DNA from 3 places in the Amycolatopsis thermoflava N1165 genome. Region 1 is predicted to be linked to each of the others. Evidence: riboswitches for the same ligand, from Rfam matches in the RefSeq annotation. Region 1 holds a riboswitch; each other region holds the start of a gene.
What was found. Region 1 has a riboswitch for cobalamin ahead of AMYTH_RS0143130 (ABC transporter substrate-binding protein). Riboswitches for the same ligand answer to the same signal wherever they lie in the genome.
Positions count from the first base shown of each region.

Region 2: linked by a shared signal. The riboswitch ahead of nicT (Nickel transporter NicT) and the one ahead of AMYTH_RS0143130 (ABC transporter substrate-binding protein) in region 1 are both predicted to bind cobalamin.
Region 3: linked by a shared signal. The riboswitch ahead of AMYTH_RS0136925 (putative cobaltochelatase) and the one ahead of AMYTH_RS0143130 (ABC transporter substrate-binding protein) in region 1 are both predicted to bind cobalamin.

Region 1 covers NZ_KI421511.1:8,658,846-8,665,848, forward strand. The annotation lists gene AMYTH_RS0143085 (DUF6510 family protein) at 1-64, opposite strand, end outside; gene AMYTH_RS0143090 (ferredoxin reductase) at 66-797, opposite strand; gene AMYTH_RS0143095 (sulfite oxidase-like oxidoreductase) at 799-1,398, opposite strand; gene AMYTH_RS0143100 (LLM class F420-dependent oxidoreductase) at 1,479-2,321, shown strand; gene AMYTH_RS0143105 (CGNR zinc finger domain-containing protein) at 2,322-2,831, opposite strand; gene AMYTH_RS0143110 (DoxX family protein) at 2,845-3,210, opposite strand; gene AMYTH_RS0143115 (class I SAM-dependent methyltransferase) at 3,270-4,091, shown strand; gene AMYTH_RS0143120 (sulfite exporter TauE/SafE family protein) at 4,199-4,975, shown strand; S-adenosyl-L-homocysteine riboswitch at 4,995-5,070, shown strand; gene AMYTH_RS0143125 (MOSC domain-containing protein) at 5,084-5,716, shown strand; cobalamin riboswitch at 5,706-5,887, shown strand; gene AMYTH_RS0143130 (ABC transporter substrate-binding protein) at 5,952-6,935, shown strand; gene AMYTH_RS0143135 (iron chelate uptake ABC transporter family permease subunit) at 6,932-7,003, shown strand, end outside.
Region 2 covers NZ_KI421511.1:7,013,300-7,020,302, reverse strand. The annotation lists gene AMYTH_RS0134870 (aldo/keto reductase) at 1-300, opposite strand, end outside; gene AMYTH_RS0134865 (helix-turn-helix domain-containing protein) at 424-1,296, shown strand; gene AMYTH_RS0134860 (zf-HC2 domain-containing protein) at 1,263-1,991, opposite strand; gene AMYTH_RS0134855 (sigma-70 family RNA polymerase sigma factor) at 2,161-2,715, shown strand; gene nicT (Nickel transporter NicT) at 2,704-3,756, opposite strand; cobalamin riboswitch at 3,801-3,970, opposite strand; gene AMYTH_RS0134845 (TetR/AcrR family transcriptional regulator) at 4,017-4,619, opposite strand; gene AMYTH_RS0134840 (DMT family transporter) at 4,688-5,614, shown strand; gene AMYTH_RS0134835 (ATP-dependent DNA ligase) at 5,575-7,003, shown strand, end outside.
Region 3 covers NZ_KI421511.1:7,436,524-7,443,526, reverse strand. The annotation lists gene AMYTH_RS0136945 (LysR family transcriptional regulator) at 1-1, shown strand, start outside; gene cobC (Rv2231c family pyridoxal phosphate-dependent protein CobC) at 1-997, opposite strand, end outside; gene AMYTH_RS0136935 (cobyrinate a,c-diamide synthase) at 990-2,324, opposite strand; gene cobO (cob(I)yrinic acid a,c-diamide adenosyltransferase) at 2,318-2,932, opposite strand; gene AMYTH_RS0136925 (putative cobaltochelatase) at 2,932-4,875, opposite strand; cobalamin riboswitch at 4,935-5,072, opposite strand; gene AMYTH_RS0136920 (bifunctional cobalt-precorrin-7 (C(5))-methyltransferase/cobalt-precorrin-6B (C(15))-methyltransferase) at 5,073-6,233, shown strand; gene cobM (precorrin-4 C(11)-methyltransferase) at 6,230-6,991, shown strand; gene AMYTH_RS0136910 (cobalt-precorrin-5B (C(1))-methyltransferase) at 6,978-7,003, opposite strand, start outside.

The sequences.
Region 1 (7,003 bases):
CCACGGCGAAGATCTCGCCGGCCGGGCCGGCCAGGACGTTGCCGTCTTCGAAGGGCTCGCTCATGTCAGCTCCCGCTGGGCCCGAAGCGTTCGGTCTTGACGCGCCGCGGATCGTGGCCGAGCGCGACGAGCACGTTGGCCACCGCCTCGACGAACCCGGTGGGCCCGCAGACGAAGCACTGCGGCGCGAACTCCGCGGGCCAGCCGGCGGTGTTGACGTCGGCCACCCCGATCCGGTGCGGCTCGCCCGGCCAGTCCGCCGGGCCCTTGCGCGAGTAGACGAACGTGACGTCCAGCCCCGCCTCGGGGCGGCGCAGCTCGCCGGCGTAGTACACGTCCTCCGGGGTGCGCACCGAGTACAGCAGCTTGAACGGCGCCCTGCTGCCTGCCTGGCGCCGAGCCCGGACCATCGCCATCAGCGGCACGATCCCGGCGCCGCCCGCGACCAGTAGCACCGGATCGGGTGACGCCGGCCGCCACACGAACCACCCGCCCACCGGGCCGCGCAGCTCGACGCGGTCGCCGGGCGCGAACACCTCGGTCAGGAACGGCGACACCTCGCCACCGGGCACCCGCTGCACGGTGATCTCGACGCGCTCGCCGTCGGCCGGCGCGGCGATCGAGTACGTGCGTGTGGTGCTGTAGCCGTCCTCGGCGGTGAGCCGGACGTCGACGTGCTGCCCGGCCAGGTGCCCCGGCCAGCCGGGCACGTCCAGCACGAGGGTGCGCGCGGTGGGCGTCTCGTCGCGCACCTCGGCGAGCCGTCCCACCCGCCACGCCAGCTTGCCCTGGACCACGTCAGTCCCCCTGGTAGCGCTGCTCGCGCCACGGGTCGCCGTAGCTGTGGTAGCCCGCGGCCTCCCAGAACCCCAGGTCGTCGTCCAGCATCAGCCGCAGGCCCTTGACCCACTTCGCCGACTTCCAGAAGTACAGGTGCGGCACCAGCAGCCGGGCCGGGCCGCCGTGCTCGGCCGGCAGGTCCTCGCCCTCGAACTCGTAGGCGATCCACGCCTGGCCGTCGAGCAGGTCCTCCAGCGGCAGGTTCGTCGTGTACCCGCCGTGGGATTCGGCCATCACGTAGTCGGCGGCCGTGTCCACGTCCGCCAGCAGGGTGTCCAGCGAGACGCCGCGCCAGCTGGTGCCGAACTTCGACCACCGCGTCACGCAGTGGATGTCCACCGTCGGCGTCTCCGACGGCAGCGCCTTGAGGTCCGCCCACGTCCACTCGTGCTTCTGCCCGGTCTCGGTGGTGACCGTGAAGCGCCAGTTCTCCAGCCGCACCCGGGGCGTCGGCCCGGCGGAGAGGACGGGGAAGTCCTCCACCAGGTACTGCCCCGGCGGCAGCTTCTCGTCCGCCGACCGCGCCCGGCCCTGGAACCCGGGTGTCACAATCCCCATCCGCTTCCCCTTCCTCGTCCCGCGAGTCTATGCCGTGCTTTACTAGAACGTGTTCTAGTCGTCGGGGACGGGAGGCTGTCGTGCGGTTCGGGGTCGTGTTGTTCACCAGTGACCGCGGGATCACGCCCGCCGCGGCGGCGAAGGCGGCCGAGGACGCCGGGTTCGACTCGTTCGCGGTGCCGGAGCACACGCACATCCCGGTCCGGCGGGAGGCGGCGCACCCGGGCACCGGCACCGCCGAGCTGCCCGACGACCGGTACCTGCGCACCCTGGACCCGTGGGTCGCCCTCGCCACGGCGGCCTCGGTGACGACGCGGATCACTCTGTCGACCGCGGTCGCGCTGCCCGCCGAGCACGACCCGATCACCCTGGCCAAGACGATCGCCTCGCTCGACCACCTGTCCGGCGGCCGGGTCGTGCTCGGCGCCGGGTTCGGGTGGAACGTCGACGAGCTGACCGACCACGGCGTCCCGGCCGGGCAGCGGCGCGCGGTGGTGCGCGAGTACCTGGAGGCGATGCGGGCGCTGTGGACCGACGAGGAGGCCGCCTACGAGGGCGCGCACGTCCGGTTCGGCCCGTCCTGGGCGTGGCCGAAACCGGCCGGGGAGGTGCCGGTGGTGATCGGCGCGGGCGGTACCGAGCGGACGTTCGCCTGGATCGCGCGCTCCGCCGACGGCTGGCTGACCACGCCCCGGGACCACGAGCTGGACGACAAGGTGCGGCTGCTGCGCAAGATCTGGCAGGACGCGGGCCGGGTGGGCGAGCCGCGGGTGGTCGCGCTCGCCGGGCGGCCCGACGCGGAGGTGCTCGCGCACTGGCGGTCGCTCGGGGTCACCGAGGTGCTGTTCGGGCTGCCGGACCGGGACGCCGACCAGGTCGCGGCCTACATCGCGAAGCTGGGGGAGCGGCTGCGGCTGGGCTGATCAGGCGCGGGACCGGTAGGCCCGCATCTTGTGCCGCGCCCCGCAGATGTCCATGCTGCACCAGACGCTGTTGCCGGCCGGGGAGCGGTCGTAGAACAGCCACCGGCACTCCGGCGCGCGGCACGGCTTCAGCCGCCGCGCGCGGCCGGTCACCTCGGCGCGGAACAGCACGTCGAGCAGCCGCGCGATGAGGCCGTCGACGCCCTCGCCCGCCGGGGCCAGCGCGGGACCCGGCCAGCGCGGCCCGGCGACGGTCGAGGCTGCGAAGTCGTTCAGCTCGGCGGCGACGTCCGCGCCGTCCAGGTGGTCGCGCAGCGTCTCGCGGAACCGGACCAGCCGCGCCAGATCCCGCTCGTCCAGGGTCAGCTCGCCCAGTTGGTGCTCGGCCAGCCAGCCGCGGGCCGACCCGGGCGTGCCGAAGTGGTCCTCGCCGTGGAGGAAGCGCGCCGAGTTGCCGAACACCTCGAGCGGACGCAGATCGTCCGGCGCGGCGGGGCGCGAGTAGGCCATACGGGCAGGTTACCTAGCCCGCCAGCCGCCCCACCGCCACGAACACGCAGACCGCCAGCACCAGCAGGTTGACCGCGCTCGTGCGGTACTCGCCCAGCTTCGCGTGGCTGATCGCCGCCCCGGTCATCACGACGGCGAGCCCGATCGCGGCTGCCGGCGTGAGCACGGGCGCGATGCCGGTCGCCCCGGGCAGGACCAGCCCGAGCACCGCGGCCAGCTCCGCGGCGGCGACCGCCCGGATGACGGGCAGCGGGAAGAACACCACCCCGGTCTGGCCGGTGTCGAGCATCCGCTGCTTCGACTGGGTGGACTTGAGCGATCCGGACACCAGGAACAGCGCCGCGAGCAGCCCCTGGCAGATCCACAACACGACGTTCACCTGACACGCCTCCTTTCATCTCACCCACCGGACGAGGCCGCCCGGGCTAACGTGACGGCATGGCCAACGAGGACGAGGCACGCGACTGGAACGGCGACACCGGCCGCTACTGGGCCGACCACGCCGAGCACTACGACGCGATGCTCGCGCACCTGACCCCGCACCTCCTCGACGCCGCCCGGATCGAGCCGGGCGAGCGGGTCCTCGACATCGGCTGCGGGTGCGGCACCACCACGCTGCTCGCGGCCGGGCGGGGCGCGGCCGTCCTCGGCGCGGACCTGTCCGGCCCGATGCTCGCCGTGGCGCGGGAGCGCGCCGCCGGGGTCGACGGGGTGCGGTTCGAGCAGGCTGACGTGCAGGTCCACGACTTCGGCGCCGGCTCGTTCGACCTCGCGCTCAGCCGGTTCGGGGTGATGTTCTTCGACGACCCGCTCGCCGCCTTCACCAACGTCACGCGGGCGCTGCGGCCGGGCGGGCGGCTGGCGTTCCTGTGCTGGCAGGACCTGCGCGAGAACGAGCACCGCGTGCTGGCGCTGGACGCGATCGCCCCGCACGTCGACACCGCCGATGCCGTCCCGCCCGGCCCCGGCCCGTTCTCGTTCGCCCAGCCGGGCTACCTGCGCGAGCTGCTCACCGGCGCGGGGCTGACCGGCATCGCCGTGGACGACGTCCGGGCGCCGGTCCGGCTCGGCGCCGATGCCGCGGCGGCGGCCGATTTCCTGCGCCGCGGCGCGATGCTGCGGACGATCTTCGGGCGCTACCCGGCGGAGACGGTCGAGCGGGCGGTCGCCGCGCTGACCGAGGCGCTCGTCCCGCACGAGACGCCCGACGGTGTGCTGCTCGGCGCGGCCACCTGGCTGGTCACCGCGCGCCGGCCGTGACGGCGGAGGAATCCCTTCTGGACACCGCACGCTGACTCCACAGTGGAGGAGTGGGGTTCGTCTCGCGGGCCCGGAAAACGATTGCTCCTGCGGTAAATTGGGGCAACGTGCCCGCTGATCCGCTGCTCACCCTCGGCCCGTGGCAACTGCTGTTCCTCGTGGTGGCCGGTGTCGGGGCGGGTCTGACCGGTTCGATCGCCGGGCTCGCCTCGCTGGTGTCCTACCCGGCGCTGCTGGCGATCGGGGTGCCGCCGGTCACCGCGAACGTGACCAACACCGTCGCGTTGATGGGCAACACGGTCGGCTCGGCGGCCGGTTCGCGACCCGAGTTGCGCGGGCAGCGCGCCCGGTTGCTGCGGCTGTGCGCGATCACGGCGGTCGGCGGCGCGGCCGGCAGCGCGTTGCTGCTGCTCACCCCGGAAGGCACGTTCGCCTACATCGTCCCGTTCCTGATCGGCGGCGCGTCGATCCTGCTGCTGTTCTCCCCGCGGCTGGCCGAACGCGCCGGCCGCGGCGACGGCGGGCTGACCGCGGGCACCGCGACGGGCGCGTTCCTGGTCGCGATCTACGGCGGCTACTTCGGCGCGGCGGCCGGGGTGATCATGCTCGCGCTGCTGTCCGCCGCCTGGGCGCAGCCGCTGGCCAGGACGAACGCGGCGAAGAACATCGTGACCGGCGCGGCCAACCTGGTGGCCGCCGTGGTGTTCGCGTTCACCGGCTCGGTGCTCTGGCCCGCGGCGGCGGCCCTGTGCCTCGGTCTGGTCGCCGGCTCCTTCGTGGGACCCGCGGTGGTCCGCCGCCTGCCCGCGGCCCCGCTCCGGGTCGCGATCGCGCTGGCGGGCATGGGCCTGGCCGTCACGCTGGCCTGGCAGGCCTGGAGCTAGAAGTGCTACCTTCGCGGGCGGTGCCGAGAGGCGCTGCGACGGGCCCGGCCCGCCACGCTCGGCACCGTCTCCCGCAGCAAGGGCGCCTTCTCACCCGAGGAGGCGCAGATGCTCGTCGGACACCTCGCCGCGATCTTCCGCTACCCCGTCAAGTCCATGGCCGCGCAAGCACTGGACGAGGCCGCCGTCTCCTGGCACGGCCTCGACGGTGACCGGCGCTGGGCGTTCGTCCGGCCGGGCCAGGAGTCGAACGGCTTCCCCTGGCTCACCATCCGCAGGCGCAACGACCTCGTCCGCCACCAGGTCGTCGGCGAGTCCCAGGTTCGCACCCCGGACGGCAGGCTGCACGACGTCACCGATCCCGCGCTCGCCGCGGAACTGGGCGCCGCGCGCGTCCAGAAACTCGACCGCGGCACGTTCGACAGCGCGCCGTTGTCCCTGATCACCACCCGCAGCGCCGGTGCCGAGCCGCTGCGCTTCCGCCCCAACCTCCTGATCGACACCGACGTGCCCGAGGAGGACTGGATCGGCCGCACGCTCCGCATCGGCACCACCCGCATCCGGGTCGACCGCCGCGACCGGCGCTGCGTGGTCGTCAACGTCGATCCGCGCACCGGCCGGCGCGACCCGGCCGTCCTGCGCCGCATCGCCCGCGAGCACGACATGTGCCTCGGCGTCTACGGGTCCACTGTGGAACCGGGCACGGTCGGGGCCGGGGACGAGGTCGTCGTGCTAGCGTGAGCGCGCCAGTCGTGCCCCGCGAGGGGCCAGGGAATCCGGTGCGAATCCGGAACTGACGCGCAGCGGTGAGCGGCGACGGGCGGGACAACGGCCACTGGACCACGCGGTCCGGGAAGGCGTTCCGCCCGGACGACCCCGAGTCCGAAGACCTGCTGGCACCCCCGCCACGGGGGAGACCGCCGGACCGGGCTCCGCGCATGAGCCCTCGACGCTAGGGGCCGCTGTGCGCCGATCGATGACCTTCCCACTGCTCGCCGCCGTGCTGGCGCTGACCGGGTGCGCGAGCGCCACCCCCTCCGGGGCCACCGCGGCGGTGGTCGTGGACAACTGCGGCCACCAGGTCCGCGTGCCGGAACCGCCGCGGCGGGCGGTCGCGCTCAACCAGGGCGCGGCGGAGATCATGCTGTCCCTCGGCCTCGCGGACCGCATGGCAGGCACCGCCACCTGGACCGATCCCGTGCTGCCGCACCTGGCCGCGGACAACGCCAAGGTGCCCCGGCTCGCCGAGAACTACCCGTCGTTCGAGACCGTGCTCGCCGCCGAGCCGGACTTCGTCGCCGCCTCGTTCGGCGCCATCCTCGGCAAGGGCGGCGTCGCGACCCGCGAGCAGTTCGAGCAACTCGGGGTGCCCGCCTACCTGTCGCCGACCGAATGCGCCAAGGACACCAGCGGCGGCGGCGACGGCACGCGCACCGAAACGCTGACCATGGACGCCGTCTACACCGAGATCCGGGACCTCGCGCGGATCTTCGGCGTCGAGGACCGCGGCGAACAGCTGGTCACCAGCCTGCAGGAACGGATGCGGGCGGTCGCGGGCGCCGGTGCGAACGCCCGGCTGATGTTCTGGTTCGCCAACTCCGAAGCCCCCTACCTGGCGGGTTGCTGCGGCGCGCCCGGCATCATCACGACGACCGTGGGCGCCCGCAACGTCTTCGACGACACGCGCGAGGAGTGGCCGCAGATCAACTGGGAGACGGTCGCCGAACGCGACCCGGACGTGATCGTCCTCGGCGACCTCACCCGCCGTTCGCAGACCGCGGAGAACGCCGCTGCCAAGATCGCGTTCCTGGAGTCGCACCCGGTGACCCGCGACCTGGCCGCGGTGCGGAACAAGCGGTACGTGCTGTTGTCCGGGCAGGCGATGAACCCGACGCTGCGCACCGTGGACGGCGCCGAGCAGGTCGCCGCGGCGCTGCGCGGGTTCGGGTTTGCCAGGTGATGCGCACCGCGCGCGTCCTGCCGCTGTGCGCCGGGGGTCTCGCGCTGCTCGTGGTGTCGGTGGCCGTC
Region 2 (7,003 bases), 1.6 Mb from region 1:
CGCCCGGGTCAGCCAGCGGCGGGAGTTGCTGCCGGGCCTGTTCAGGCCGTAGAAGTGCCCCTTGGTCGCGAGGACCACGTCGTCGCGGCGACCCTTGAGCGCCTTGCCGACGATCACCTCGCTCTCGCCGTCGGAGTAGATGTCGGCGGTGTCGACGAAGTTGATGCCCGCGTCGAGCGCGGTGTGGATCATCCGGACCGACTCGTCGTGGTCGCGGTTGCCCCACGCGCCGAACATCATCGCGCCCAGCGTGTACTCGCTGACCTCGATACCGGTGCCGCCGAGAATCCGTCGTCGCATTTCGAGTTCCTCCTCTGGTGTGTGGTGCCCAAGATCGCCGCGGACGGGGAGGAGGACCAGGCAACGCTCGACCTGGGTCTGGCAGTACCAGGCAACGCGCCGGCGGATCCGGATACTGGAGGCGTGGACGGAGCTGATCTGGGAGCGTTCCTCAAGGCGCGCCGCGCGGCGCTGGACCCGCGCGACGTGGGACTGCCGCAGGGGGTGACGCGGCGGCGGGTCGCCGGGCTGCGCCGCGAGGAACTGGCGCAGCTGGCCGGGATCAGCGTCGACTACCTGACCCGTCTGGAGCAGGGCCGCGCGCGGAACGTGTCGGACGAGGTGCTCGAGTCGCTCGCCAGGGCGTTGCGCCTCAACCCGGACGAGTGCTCCTACCTGCACAACCTCGCGTCGCCGCGGCTCAGGCGGACCGGGCGGTGCCCCGCGCAGCAGGTGCGGCCGGCAGTGCAGCAACTGCTCGACGCCATGACGGTGCCCGCCTTCGTCTTCGGCCGCTACCTCGACGTGCTGGCGTGGAACCCGATGGGCGGCGCGATCGCGTTCGACTTCGGCTCGCTGCCACCGGACGAGCGCAACCTGCCGAAACTGTTCTTCCTGAACGAGGACGAGGCGCGCGCCCTGCACCCGGAGTTCGACCAGGTCTGCGAGGAGCTGGTGGCGAACCTGCGCGCCGAGGCGGGCCGCTGCCCCGGCGATCCCCGCCTGGCCCAGCTGATTGGCGAGCTGTCACTGGGCAGCGACCTGTTCCGCCGCCTGTGGGCCGGGCACCACGTGCGGGAGAAGGCGCACGGCCACAAGCGCATCCACAACCCGCTGGTCGGCGAGCTGCACCTGCGGTACGAAACGCTGCGCCTGCCGGACGAACCGGACCAGGCGATCGTCACCTACACCGCGGAGCCGGGCTCTGACTCCGAGCGCGCGCTGGGCCTGCTGGCCAGCTGGCTCGCCACGGACGACATCGATCAGGCGACGTTGCGCCGCGCTGCGGGCGGCTGATACTTCCGGGACTGCGCCGCCGGTTCGGCGAGGTCCTGGCCGGTCTCGGCGGAGCCGGTGCGGCTCGCCGGTTCGGCGCCCGCCCGGTTGCCCGGCCACGGCCACCGGCCGTCGCGCCGCGCCACCAGCACCGCGCAGAACAGGCCGAACAGCAGCGGCAGGTGGCTGGCCAGCCGTTCCCAGCCGACCCGGCCGCCGACCAGGTCCAGCACGGACAACCCGACCAGCACGGCGGCGAAGCTGAGCAGGACCGGCAGCTGGCTGCGTGCCTGTCGCGGCTTCACGGCCGCCCACAGCAGCGCGATCGCGATGGCGAAGTTGAACGCCGCGGCCTCGTGCTCGAGGTGTGATCCGGGCTGGACCGCCATCCCGTCGGCCATCCGCTGGGGCACGAACAACAGCGACACCACGATGGACATCTGGGCGATCGCGGTGAGGACGAGCGCGAGCCGCGGCCAGTCGAGCCGCGCCGGCCGGGCGGGCGCGGGCGCATGGTCGAGCACGCGCGCCGACACGTCCGGCGACGCGGCCGCCGGCTCGAGGCGCACCAGGCGCGTCACCGCCGCCGCCTCGTCCTGCCAGGTCAGACAGGCCGCGCAGCGCGAGACGTGCTCGTCCAGCGCCACCGGATCCACCCCGGGGTCCTCGCCGTCGAGGTTGGCCGAGATCGCCTCGCGCGCGGTTGCACAGTCCATATTTGCATTGTCGTCCGCCCGCGCTGGATAGTTCCCCTCACTGCTCCGGATCCTGGGATCGGTTGGGATTTCACATACCTGTGATGTTTCCTTGACGCCGGATGCCGCGAAGGCCATAAGGTCATCGGTCAGGGCCCGCACCGTCAGGCCGCACTGGGAGGAACGCGAAGTGGACGACGACGAGATCACCCGGGACGCCTTCCTGGCGGCGCGCGGCGATCGGGTGGCCGCCGAGCGCTTCGTGTCCGCCACCCAACGGCAGCTGCACCGCCTGCTGACCTACCTGTCCAACCCCGGCGTGGCCGAGGACCTGGTACAGGAGACCTACCTGCGCGCCTTCGCCGCCCTGCCGTCGTTCGCCGGCCGGTCGCCCGCGCGGATGTGGCTGCTGTCGATCGCCAAGCGCGTCGCCGCCGACCACCTGCGCGGCAACCGCCGCCGCCCGCAGACCAGCCAGGTCGAGGACTGGGTGGCCACCGCCGAGCAGAGCGGCGCCCAGACGCCCGACCACGGCCGGCTCGTCGTGCTGCGCAAGCTGATCGCCGAGCTGGAGCCGGAGCGGCGGGAGGCGTTCGTGCTCACGCAGGTGATCGGACTGTCCTACGCAGACGCGGCGGAGGTGTGCGACTGCGCGGTCGGCACCATCCGGTCCCGCGTGTTCCGGGCCCGCGAGGACCTGACCGCCGCGCTCAGCTCGAACGGGCGGGCGGCCTCACTCGGCTGAGCTCCACCGGTGCTCGACCCTGGCGAGCCGCCAGTACGCGATCGCGGCCGCCCACACCACCACGAACAACCCGACGACGATGTAGCCGACGCTGTCGAGGTCGATGTCCGCGATCCAGTCGACCAGCGCGCCCGACCAGCCCAGGTCGTCCCTGGCGACACCGACCAGCTCGATCGTGCCGATGACCAGCGCCACCGCGACGGACAGGCCGGTGATCGTGAGGTTGTAGTAGATCTTGCGGACCGGGTTGGCGAACGCCCAGTTGTAGGCGAAGTTCATGAATGTGCCGTCGAGCGTGTCGAACAGGCTCATCCCGGCGGCGAACAGCAGCGGCAGGCACAGGATCGCGTACCAGGGCAGGCCGGCGGCCGCGCCGGACCCGGCGAGCGCCAGCAGCAGCACCTCGGTGGCGGTGTCGAACCCGACGCCGAACAGCAGCCCGACCAGGTACATCTGACCCGGGCGGCGGATCGAGCGGGTGAGCCTGCCGAGGAAACGGTTGACGAACCCGCGCGAGTCGAGCCGCGCCTCCAGCTCGGCCTCGTCGAAGCGGCCGCGGCGCAGCTCACGCCACACCTTCCAGATGCCGACCAGCGCGACCAGGTTCAGGATGCCGATCAGGTACAGGAACCCGCCGGACGCGCCGGTGGAGATCACGCCGAGCACCCGGTGCGCCGACGAGCCGTCCTCGGTCCAGCTCAGGATGCCCTTCGCGCCGATCGCGACGAGCACCGCCAGCACGACGACCACGGTGGAGTGCCCGAGCGCGAACCAGAACCCGACCGAGACCGGGCGCTGGCCCTCGGCCATCAGCTTGCGGGTGGTGTTGTCGATCGCGGCGATGTGGTCGGCGTCGAACGCGTGCCGCATGCCGAGCGTGTACGCCGTCAGCCCGAGCCCGAAGCCGAACACCTGCGCGCCGACGGCGTAGTGCCCGGGCACCACGAGCAACGCGAGTATCCCGAAGGCGACCGCGTGCAACACGACGATCGCCAGCAGCAACAGGCCCGTGCGGTAGGTGTCCTGCCTGCGCCAGGACATGGTGGGTGAAGTCCCCATGGAGACCGCCTTCCAGCACCTCGTGGATGGTCCAACGTGCCGTGGCCGGTCTCCTGGCTTCGGATCGACATCCGCGGCCCGCCTTCCCGGACTCGCGTCCAGTGGCTGTCCCGGGCCGGGACTTCCCGTTCACAGTGGCGAGGGCCGCGCCGGTTTCACACCGGACTTCCCGAGCACCACGGCCCGCTCACGGTACGTTTCGGCCTCGCGGCGGGGCAAGGGCCATCCCGGTGACCGGCGCCCTACCGACGGGACGCCGAGTTGTGCTGCGCCGCCGTGGCTTCGTCCACCAGCGACTTCGCGACGCGCTTGGCCGTGGCCACCGCCGTCGGCGCCACGTCCAGCGACGCCGCGACCGTCGCGCCCTCGACCAGGACGAGCAGCGCCTCCGCCAGCCGCGCCGGGTTCCGCGCGCCCGCGTCCACTGCCAAGTCCCGCAGGTAGCCCAGCAACCACTGCTTCGACGCGGCGATCACCTGCCGGCCCGGGTGGTCGGGCGACGGCAGTTCGGCGTGCGCGTTGACGAACGCGCAACCACGCGTGTTCTCGATGTCGAGCCAGTCGGCGAGCGCGTCGAACACCTTGAGCAGCTTCTGGGCCGGAGTCGTCCGCGGGCCGGCGAAGGAGCGCACCCGCTCCCGCCACCGCTCGTCCCGGCGGCGCAGGTAGAGCGCGACCAGATCGGCCTTGGAACCGAACCGGTCGTACAGGGTCTTCTTGGTGACCCCGGCCTCGGCGGCGATCGTGTCCACGCCGATCGCGTGGATCCCGTTGTCGTAGAACAGTTTCCCGGCGACCGTGAGGATCCGTTCGGCGGCCGGGGTCAGCGGCTTGTCCGTCTCCACGACTTGACAGTACACCGACCGGTATAGCTACCGTGGACTATACAGACCGGTATACTCAGGGAGGGTGCATGCGGGGGAACGTCGTCGCCGGAAGCGGTTTCGTGCTGTTCTGGAGCTCCGGGTTCGTCGGCGCCACGCTGGGCGCCAGGTCCGGCGGCGCGGTGTCCCTCCTGGCCTGGCGGTTCCTCGCCGCGGGGCTGCTGCTCGGCGTGTGGTGGGTGGTCCGGCGGCGCTCGATGCGGCCGCGGGACGCCGCGATCCAGGCCGGCCTCGGCGTGCTCTCCCAGGGCGCGTACCTGTACTGCGTGTACGCGGCGGCCGACCTCGGCGTCGCCGCCGGGACGTCCGCGCTGATCGCGGCGCTGCAGCCGATCGTCGGGGTGGTGCTGAGCCAGTTCGTGCTGGGCGAGCGCGCGGGCGCGCTGCGGTGGGCCGGGCTGGTCGGCGGCCTGGCCGGGGTGGCGCTCGTGGTCGGCGACGACCTGTCCGGCCGCCCCGGCACCCCGCCGCTGGCCTACGCGCTGCCGTTCCTGGCGATGCTCGCCCTGGTCGCGGCCACGCTCATCGAGCGCAAGACGGCTTCCGACGTGCCGCTCTGGGACGGGCTGGTGGTGCAGTGCGTGACCAGCGCGGTCCTGTTCACCGAGGTCGCGGCGGCCACCGGCCAGCTGGTCGCGCCCGCGGATCCGGACTTCTGGTTCGCGGTCGGGTGGGTCGTCCTGTTTTCCACGTTCGGGGGATATGGCTGCTACTGGCTGGTCCTGCGTCGTAGCTCGGTGACAGCCGTGTCCGGGCTGTTGTACCTCACACCGCCTACCACGATGATCCTCGCCTGGCTCATGTTCGAGGACACGATCACGCTGCGTGGCCTGCTCGGGCTGGTCGTCTGCCTCGGCGCCGTCGCGCTGGTCCTGCGTCCCCGGAAATTGTCGGTGGGCCGGGAGATGATGTCCGCATGTTGCTCGCCGACGTCGTCACAGCCTCCGCCTCGCTAGCGGCCACCCGCTCGCGCAAGGCGAAGATCGCGACGTTGGCGGACCTGCTCAACCGCGCGGACGAGCGGGAGCTGCCCGCCGTGGTCGCCTTCCTGACCGGACGGCCCACCCAGGGCCGGATCGGGACGGGGTGGCGCACGCTGGCCGAGCTGGGCGCGGGCCCGGCTGACGAACCGAACCTGACCGTGGCCGGGGTCGACGAGGTCCTCGGCGAAGTGGGAGCCGCTTCGGGCAGCGGGTCGGCCAGGCGCCGGGCCGGCCTGTTGGCGGAGCTGTTCTCCCGCGCCACCGAAGCCGAACAGCAGTTCCTCTTCCGCCTGCTCACCGGTGAGCTGCGGCAGGGGGCGCTGGAGGGCGTGATGCTCGACGCGATCGCGGCGGCGGCGGACGTGCCCGCCGAAGTGGTCCGGCGCGCGTTCATGCTGTCCGGGCAGCTGCCGGTCACCGCCGCGGCCGCGGTCACCGGTGGCGAGGCCGCGCTCGGCGGCTTCGGGCTGGAGCTGGGGCGTCCGCTGCGGCCGATGCTGGCGTCCCCAGCCGAATCGCTCGACGAGGCGGTGCGCGAGCACCCGTCCGCCATCGTCGAGTACAAAATGGACGGAGCGCGGATACAGGTGCACCGCGACGGCGACGAGGTGCACGTCTACACGAGAACGCTGCGCGAGATCACCCAGCACGTGGGCGAACTGGTGTCCCTGGTGCGCGCACTGCCGTGCCGGTCGGTGGTGCTCGACGGGGAGACGCTCGCGCTGACCGACGACGGCAGGCCACGGCCGTTCCAGGAGACGATGAGCCGGTTCGGCAGCACGCGCGAGGAGCAGGTGCGCGCGTTGCTGCTGCAGCCGTACTTCTTCGACTGCCTGCACCTGGACGGCACGGACCTGCTCGACAAGCCGTTGCGGGAGCGCAACGAGGCGCTGCGCCGGGTGGCAGGCGAGCACCTCATCCCGGGACGGACGGAACCGTCCGATCCGGACGCGATCCTCGCGGCCGCCCTCGACGCCGGGCACGAGGGCGTGATGGTGAAAGCGCTCGACTCGCCGTACGCGGCGGGGCGGCGGGGCCGGGCGTGGCTGAAGGTGAAGCCGGTGCACACGCTCGACCTCGTCGTCCTCGCCGCGGAGTGGGGCCACGGCCGCCGCACCGGGTACCTGTCGAACCTGCACCTCGGGGCACGCGACCCCGACGGCGGCCCGCCGATCATGGTCGGCAAGACGTTCAAGGGGCTCACCGACGAGCTCCTGGCGTGGCAGACCAGGACGTTCCAGGAGATCGAGACCCACCGGGACAAATGGACGGTGCACGTCCGGCCGGAGCTGGTGGTCGAGATCGAACTGGACGGCGCCCAGGTCAGCACGCGCTACCCGGGCGGTGTCGCACTGCGTTTCG
Region 3 (7,003 bases), 1.2 Mb from region 1:
GCGCGTCCAGGAAGGAGTCGGTCACCGCGGGCTCCCGGACCGCGATCCGCAGCCAGTCGCCGTCCAGGCCGGGGAACGTGTCGCCGCGGCGGACGGCGTATCCCGCCGCCCGCAGGCGCAGCCGCAGGTCCGCCGCGCCGGGGATCCGCACCAGCACGAACGGACCGCGCGGCTCACCGGCCACCTCGACGCCCAGCGAGCGCAGCCCGGCGATCAGGTGCTCCCGGTCCTGCTCCGCCCGCACGGCCAGCTTGTCCGCCTCGTCCAGCGCCGACGGCCGCATGCAGGCGACCACCGCCCGCGCGGCGAGCGTCGACACCGACCACGGCGGCTGCACGGCCCGCAGCATGTCCACAAGCGACGGTTCGGCCAGCAGATAGCCCGCGCGCAGGCCCGCGATGCCCCACGTCTTCGTCAGGCTGCGGATCACCACCACACCCGGAATCCGTTCCCCCGCCAGGCTTTCCGGCTCGCCGGGCACCGCGTCCAAAAAGGCCTCGTCCACCACCAGCACCCGGCCAGGTCGCACGAGCGCACGCAACGCGGACGCCGGGTGCAACACGGAAGTCGGGTTCGTGGGATTGCCGACGAACACCAGGTCCGCGTCCGCGGGCACCGGTCCCAGCCTGAAACCGTCCGAAGCGGACAACACGACCCGGTCGACCTCGTGGCCCGCCGCGCGCAGCGCCGCCTCCGGCTCGGTGAACTGCGGGTGCACCACCACCGCATGCCGCGGCCGCAAGGCGTTGGCCAGCAACGTGAACGCCTCCGCCGCGCCCGCCGTCACCAGCACGTCCGACACCTCACGGCCGTGCCGCGCGGCGACCGCCTCGGCAGCCGCGCCCGGATCGGGATAAGCGGCCAGGTCTTCCAGCGCCGCGGCCAGCTCCGCGCGCAGCCACGGCGGCGGCGACGGCAGCCGGACGTTCACCGCCAGGTCCACCAGGCCGTCCCCGACCTCGCGATCCCCGTGGTGGTGCAGGTCGTAGTCAGCCACGCGCGTGCACCGCCGCCGCGAACCGGTGCGCCAGCGCGGGGTGCCCGGCCCAGTGGACGTGCAGGTAGGACGCATGCAGCGTGGGCGAGGCGAAACCCTCGGCGACGCCATCCCACTCCCACGCCGGCACCGCGCCCGCCCGCGGCGTCACCACGGTCCGGTGGAACTCGTGCCCGGTCACCCGCTCCCCGGCGCGAGCCAGCAGGTGGTCCTGCGCGGCGGAAGCCGTCCGGTACCCGAGCGCGCCCCGCTTGGTCATCTCCGCCGACGCGTCCAGCGCTCCCACCATCGGCAGCCCGTCCAGCTCCCCGCACAGGTACAGCAACCCAGCGCACTCCGCCACCACCGGCATCCCACTCCGGATCGCCGCGGCCAGCTCCTCGCGCAACGGCGCGTTCGCCGACAGGTCCTCGACGTGCACCTCCGGGAACCCGCCCCCGAAGTACAACCCGGCACACCCCTCGGGAAGCGCCTTGTCGTGCAACGGATCCAGGTCCACCACGTCCACACCGGACGCCGCGAGCAACTCCACCGTCTCGGTGTAGCGGAACGTGAACGCCGGCCCCGCGGCCGCCGCGACCACCCGGCGCGGTCCCGAATACGACCCGGTCGGCTCCCACGCCGGCGCGCTGAGCGGACCGGCCGTCCGCGCCACCCGCACGATCGCTTCCAGGTCGACGCCATCGGCCACCCACGCGGCCAGCTTCGGCAGCAGTTCCCGGGACTCGGCGTCCCGTTCGGCGGCGGGCACCAGCCCGAGGTGACGGCTCGGCGCGTGGATGTCGTCGCTGCGCCGCAACGCGCCCAGCACGGGGATCCCGGTGCGCACCAGCGCCGCGCGGATCTCCTCCTCGTGCCGGGGCGACCCCAGCTTGTTGAGGATGACGCCCGCGATCTCGACGCCCGGCTCGTAGCGCGCGAACCCGAGCACCATCGCCGCGACGCTGCGGCTCGCCGCCGACGCGTCCACCACGAGCACCACCGGCGCGCCCAGCAGCCGCGCGACGTGCGCGGTCGACGCGTAGCCCTCGGTGCCGAGCTGCCCGTCGAACAGGCCCATCACGCCTTCGATCACCGCGATGTCCGCGCCCGCGGAACCGTGCCGAAGCAACGGCGCCAACAGATCTTCGCCCTGCAGGAACGGATCCAGGTTGCGCGGCGGTCGTCCGGTCGCCAGCGAGTGGTAGCCGGGGTCGATGAAATCCGGCCCGACCTTGTGCCCGGACACCGCCAGCCCGCGCGCCCGCAACGCGGCCATCAGCCCGGTCGCGATCGTCGTCTTGCCGTGCCCGGACGCGGGCGCGGCGATGACGACGCGATTCACCATTCGATGCCCCGCTGGCCCTTTTGCCCGGCGTCCATCGGGTGCTTGACCTTCGTCATGTGCGTCACCAGGTCGGCGGCCTCGATCAGCTCCTCGGGCGCGTTGCGGCCGGTGATCACCACGTGCTGCCGGCCCGGCCGGTCGCGCAGAGCGGCGACCACCTCGGCGGTGTCGATCCAGCCCCAGTGCAGCGGGTAGGTGAACTCGTCGAGCACGTAGAAGTCGTGGCGCTCCTCGGCGAGGCGGCGCTTGATCTCCGCCCAGCCCTCCCGCGCGTTGGCGGCGTGGTCCTCGTCCGACCCCTGCTTGCGCGACCAGCTCCAGCCCTCGCCCATCTTGTGCCATTCGACCGGCCCGCCCTGGCCGCCGCTTTCGTGCAGGGCGCCCAGCGCGCGGAAGGCGTTCTCCTCGCCCACCTTCCACTTCGCCGACTTGACGAACTGGAACACGCCGATCGACCAGCCTTGGTTCCACGCCCGCAGCGCCATCCCGAACGCGGCGGTGGACTTGCCCTTCATCTCACCGGTGTGCACGGCGAGCAGCGGCCGGTTGCGGCGCTGGCGCGTGGTGAGGCCGTCGTCCGGCACGACCAGCGGTTTCCCCTGCGGCATCAGGCAGCCCTCCTGCGTACCTCGGTGGCCAGCGTGTCGGCGGCGACCTCGCCCAGCGGCACGTGCTCGCCGCCCAGCCGCGCGGCCAGTTCCGCCGCGAGCCCCAGCCGCATGCGCCCGGTCTCGCAGTCCATCACCACGGACGCGACGCCCGCACCGGCCAGCATGTCCGCGGCCTGCTGCGAGCGCGCGACCGCGTCCGCGCCGCTGGTGGCCCGGCCGTCGGTGACCACGACCAGCAGCGGACGACGGCGCGGGTCCCGCACCGCCTCGACCCGCAGCACGCGCGCGGCCTCCAGCAGTCCTTCCGCGAGCGGCGTCCGCCCGCCGGTCGGCAAGCCCTCCAGGCGCGCGGCGGCGGCCTCGACACTGATCGTCGGCGGCAGCGCCAGCTCGGCGGCGCCCGCCCGGAACGTCACCAGCCCGACCTTGTCCCGCCGCTGGTAGGCGTCCAGCAGCAGCGACAGGACGGCGGCCTTGACCTCCCGCATCCGGGACCGGGCCCCCATCGAGCCGGACGCGTCGACGCAGAACAGCACGAGGTTGCCCTCGCGGCCCTCACGCAGTGCGAACCGCAGGTCGCTCGGCCGGAGCACCAGGCCGGCGCCCTCGCGACCGCGGGAGCGCTGGTGCGGCGCGGCTGCCCGCACGGTCGCGACCAGGTGCGGCCGCCCCGCGCGCGTGCCGGGCGGCCGGACGCCGATGGTCCGCCCGGCGTCGGTCACCGCGCGGGACCGCTTGCCGTGCGCCCCCTCCCCGAGACCGGCGACGCTGAACATCCTGGCCCGGTACGGCTTTCCGGCGCCGACGGACTGCTGCTCGCTCCCACCGCCGCCGGGTTCCCCGCCGCTGTCGTTCTGCTGCCCCTGCGGGGTTTCGGCCGGGGCGTCGGAACCCGAGCCGGGGCCGTCGTCGTCCGGCGGACCGGGGTCCTCCGGCGGCTCGGCGTCGCGCAGCGCCTGTTCCAGCTGCTCCTCGTCGATCCCGGGCGCGTCGAACGGGTTGCGGCGGCGCCGGTGCGGCAACGCGAGCCGCGCCGCGACGCGGATGTCCTCTGTGGACACATCGGTGCGCCCGCTCCACGCCGCGTGGGCGACCGCGGTGCGGGCGGTGACGATGTCCGCGCGCATCCCGTCGACCTCGAACGCCGCGCACACCTCGGCGATCTGCCGCAACGCCTCGTCGCTCAGCTCGACCGACGGCAGGAGCTTCTGCGCCGCCGCGATCTCGGCCGCGAGCTGGGCGTCGGTGTCCTCGAACCGCGCGGCGAACGCGTCCGGGTCCGCCTCGTAAGCCAGCCGACGGCGGATCACCTCGGCGCGCTGCTCCGGATCGCGGCTCGCGGCCACCTCGACGGTCAGCCCGAACCGGTCGAGGAGCTGCGGCCGCAGCTCGCCTTCCTCCGGGTTCATGGTGCCGATCAACACGAACCGCGCCGCGTGCGACACCGACACGCCCTCGCGCTCGACGGTCGCGCGGCCCATCGCCGCCGCGTCGAGCAGCGTGTCGACCAGGTGGTCGTGCAGCAGGTTGACCTCGTCGACGTAGAGCAGGCCGCGGTGCGCGGCGGCGAGCAGGCCGGGCTGGAAGTCGGTGACGCCTTCGGTCAGCGCGCGTTCCAGGTTGAGCGACCCGATCACGCGGTCCTCGGCCGCGCCGACCGGCAGCTCGACCAGCCGCGCCGGGCGGCGGACCGCGCGCGTGCCGTGGGGCGCGTCGGGGCAGTTCGGGTCGGGCGCGGCGGGGTCGCAGGAGAACCGGCAGCCCTCGACGACGTCGACCTCGGGCAGCAGGCCGGCCAGCGCGCGCACCATCGTGGACTTCGCGGTGCCCTTCTCGCCGCGCACCAGCACGCCGCCGATGGCCGGGGAGATCGCCGAGAGCACCAGTCCGAGCCGGAGGTCCGGCATCCCGACGACGGCGGTGAACGGATACGGCCTCAAGCGAACTCCTTCGCCACGCGCGGGTGTCCTCGCCCGCCTGAACAGGGCACGTGCCGGGCACGTAACGGCCGCCGAAGCTCTGGCTCCCGGCCCGCGGGCCGGTCACAGTGGCGGGACCGCCCCGGAATCGCACCGGGTTCCTGCGGCGACCGTCCCCAGGATCATCGCATACGGTCAGCCCCGTGAGGATCGTCGTTGTGGGTGTCCCGGCCGACGGGTGGGCCGGGCTGACCGAGCCCGCGCGCGCCGAGATCGCGGCGGCCGAGGTGCTGTTCGGCGGCCGCCGCCAGCTCGACCTGGTGCCGCTCGACGTGCCGAAAGTGGCGTGGCCGAGCCCGCTGCTGCCCGCGCTGGACGGCCTGTTCGCCGAGCACGCCGGACGCCGGATCGGCGTGCTGGCCAGCGGGGATCCGCTGCTGTCCGGCATCGGGACGACGCTGGTCAGGCGGTTCGGCGCGGAGCACGTGCGGATCGTGCCCGCGGTGTCGTCGGTCGCGCTCGCGCGGGCCAGGATGGGCTGGTCCGCGGAGGAGACCGAGGTGGTCAGCGTCGTCGGCCGCAGCGTGCACCGGGTGAGCCGCGCGCTCGCACCGGGGGCGCGGCTGGTGGTGCTCAGCTCCGACGGCGGCACGCCCGCGGAACTCGCCGAGGTGCTGGTGGCAAGGGGTTTCGGCGAGAGCAAACTCACGGTGCTGGAGCAGCTCGGCGGTCCGGCCGAGCGCCGCGTCGAAGGTTTCGCGCGAGACTGGTCACACCCGGCGGGCGACCCGTTGAACGTCGTCGCTGTCGAGTGCTCAGGCCCGGCGTTGCCGGCCCTGCCCGGGCTGCCGGACGACGCCTTCGAACACGACGGGCAGATCACCAAGCGGGACCTGCGGGCGAGCGCGCTGGCCCGGCTCGCGCCGGTGCCCGGCGAGCTGCTGTGGGACGTCGGCGCGGGCGCCGGCAGCGTCGGGATCGAGTGGTCGCGGGCACATCCGGCGAACCGCGCGATCGCCGTCGAGCGCAGTGCGGAACGGGCCGCGCGGATCCAGCGCAACGCGGACCGGCTGGGGGTGCCAGAGCTGCGGGTCGTGACGGGTGCGGCGCCCGAGGTCCTGGCCGACCTGCCCACGCCCGACGCGGTGTTCGTCGGCGGCGGTCTGGCGTCGCTGGACGTCTGCCTGGACGCGCTGCGGCCCGGCGGACGGCTCGTCGCCCACGCGGTGACGCTCGACTCGGAACAGGCGCTGGCGACGGCATACCAGCGACACGGCGGCGAGCTGACCCGGATCGCCGTCGAGCACGCCGCGCCGCTCGGCGGATTCGCCGGCTGGACCCCGGCCCGGACCGTGACGCAATGGAGTTTCGTGAAATGACCGTGTTCTTCATCGGCGCCGGCCCTGGCGCGGCGGACCTGATCACCGTGCGCGGCCGCGACCTGCTGGCGCGCTGCGGGGTCTGCCTGTACCCGGGCAGCCTGACGCCGCCCGACCTGCTCGCCCACTGCCCCGCGGACGCGCGCCGGATCGACACGGCGGACCTGTCGCTGGACCAGATCGTCGGCGAGCTGGTCGCGGCGGACCGCGCGGGCCACGACGTGGCGCGGCTGTGCTCGGGCGACCCGTCGATCTACAGCGCGGTGGCCGAGCAGATGCGCCGCCTCGACGCGGCCGGCGTGCCGTACCAGGTGGTGCCCGGCGTGCCCGCGTTCGCCGCGGCGGCCGCGGAGCTGGGGCGCGAACTGACGGTGCCGACGATCGGGCAGAGCCTGGTCATCACGCGCGTCCAGGCCCGCTCGACGGCCATGCCGGAGGGCGAGACGCTGGCGAACTTCGCCGCGACCGGCACGACGCTGGCCGTGCACCTGGCGATCAACCGGATCGAGCAGGTGGTCGAGGAGCTGCTGCCGCACTACGGCGCGGACTGCCCGGTGGCCGTGGTGCACTGCGCGAGCCAGCCGGGGCAGCGGATCCTGCGCGGGATTTTGTCGCGGATCGCGCAGGAGGTGCGCGCCGCGGGAATCGACCGCGCGGCGGTGATCTTCGTGGGCCGCGTCCTGGGGGCGGAGAAGTTCCCGGACAGCTACCTGTACTCGGCGGCGCGGGACCGGTCGGAAAAGCTCAGGCCCCGCTGACCCCGACCACGT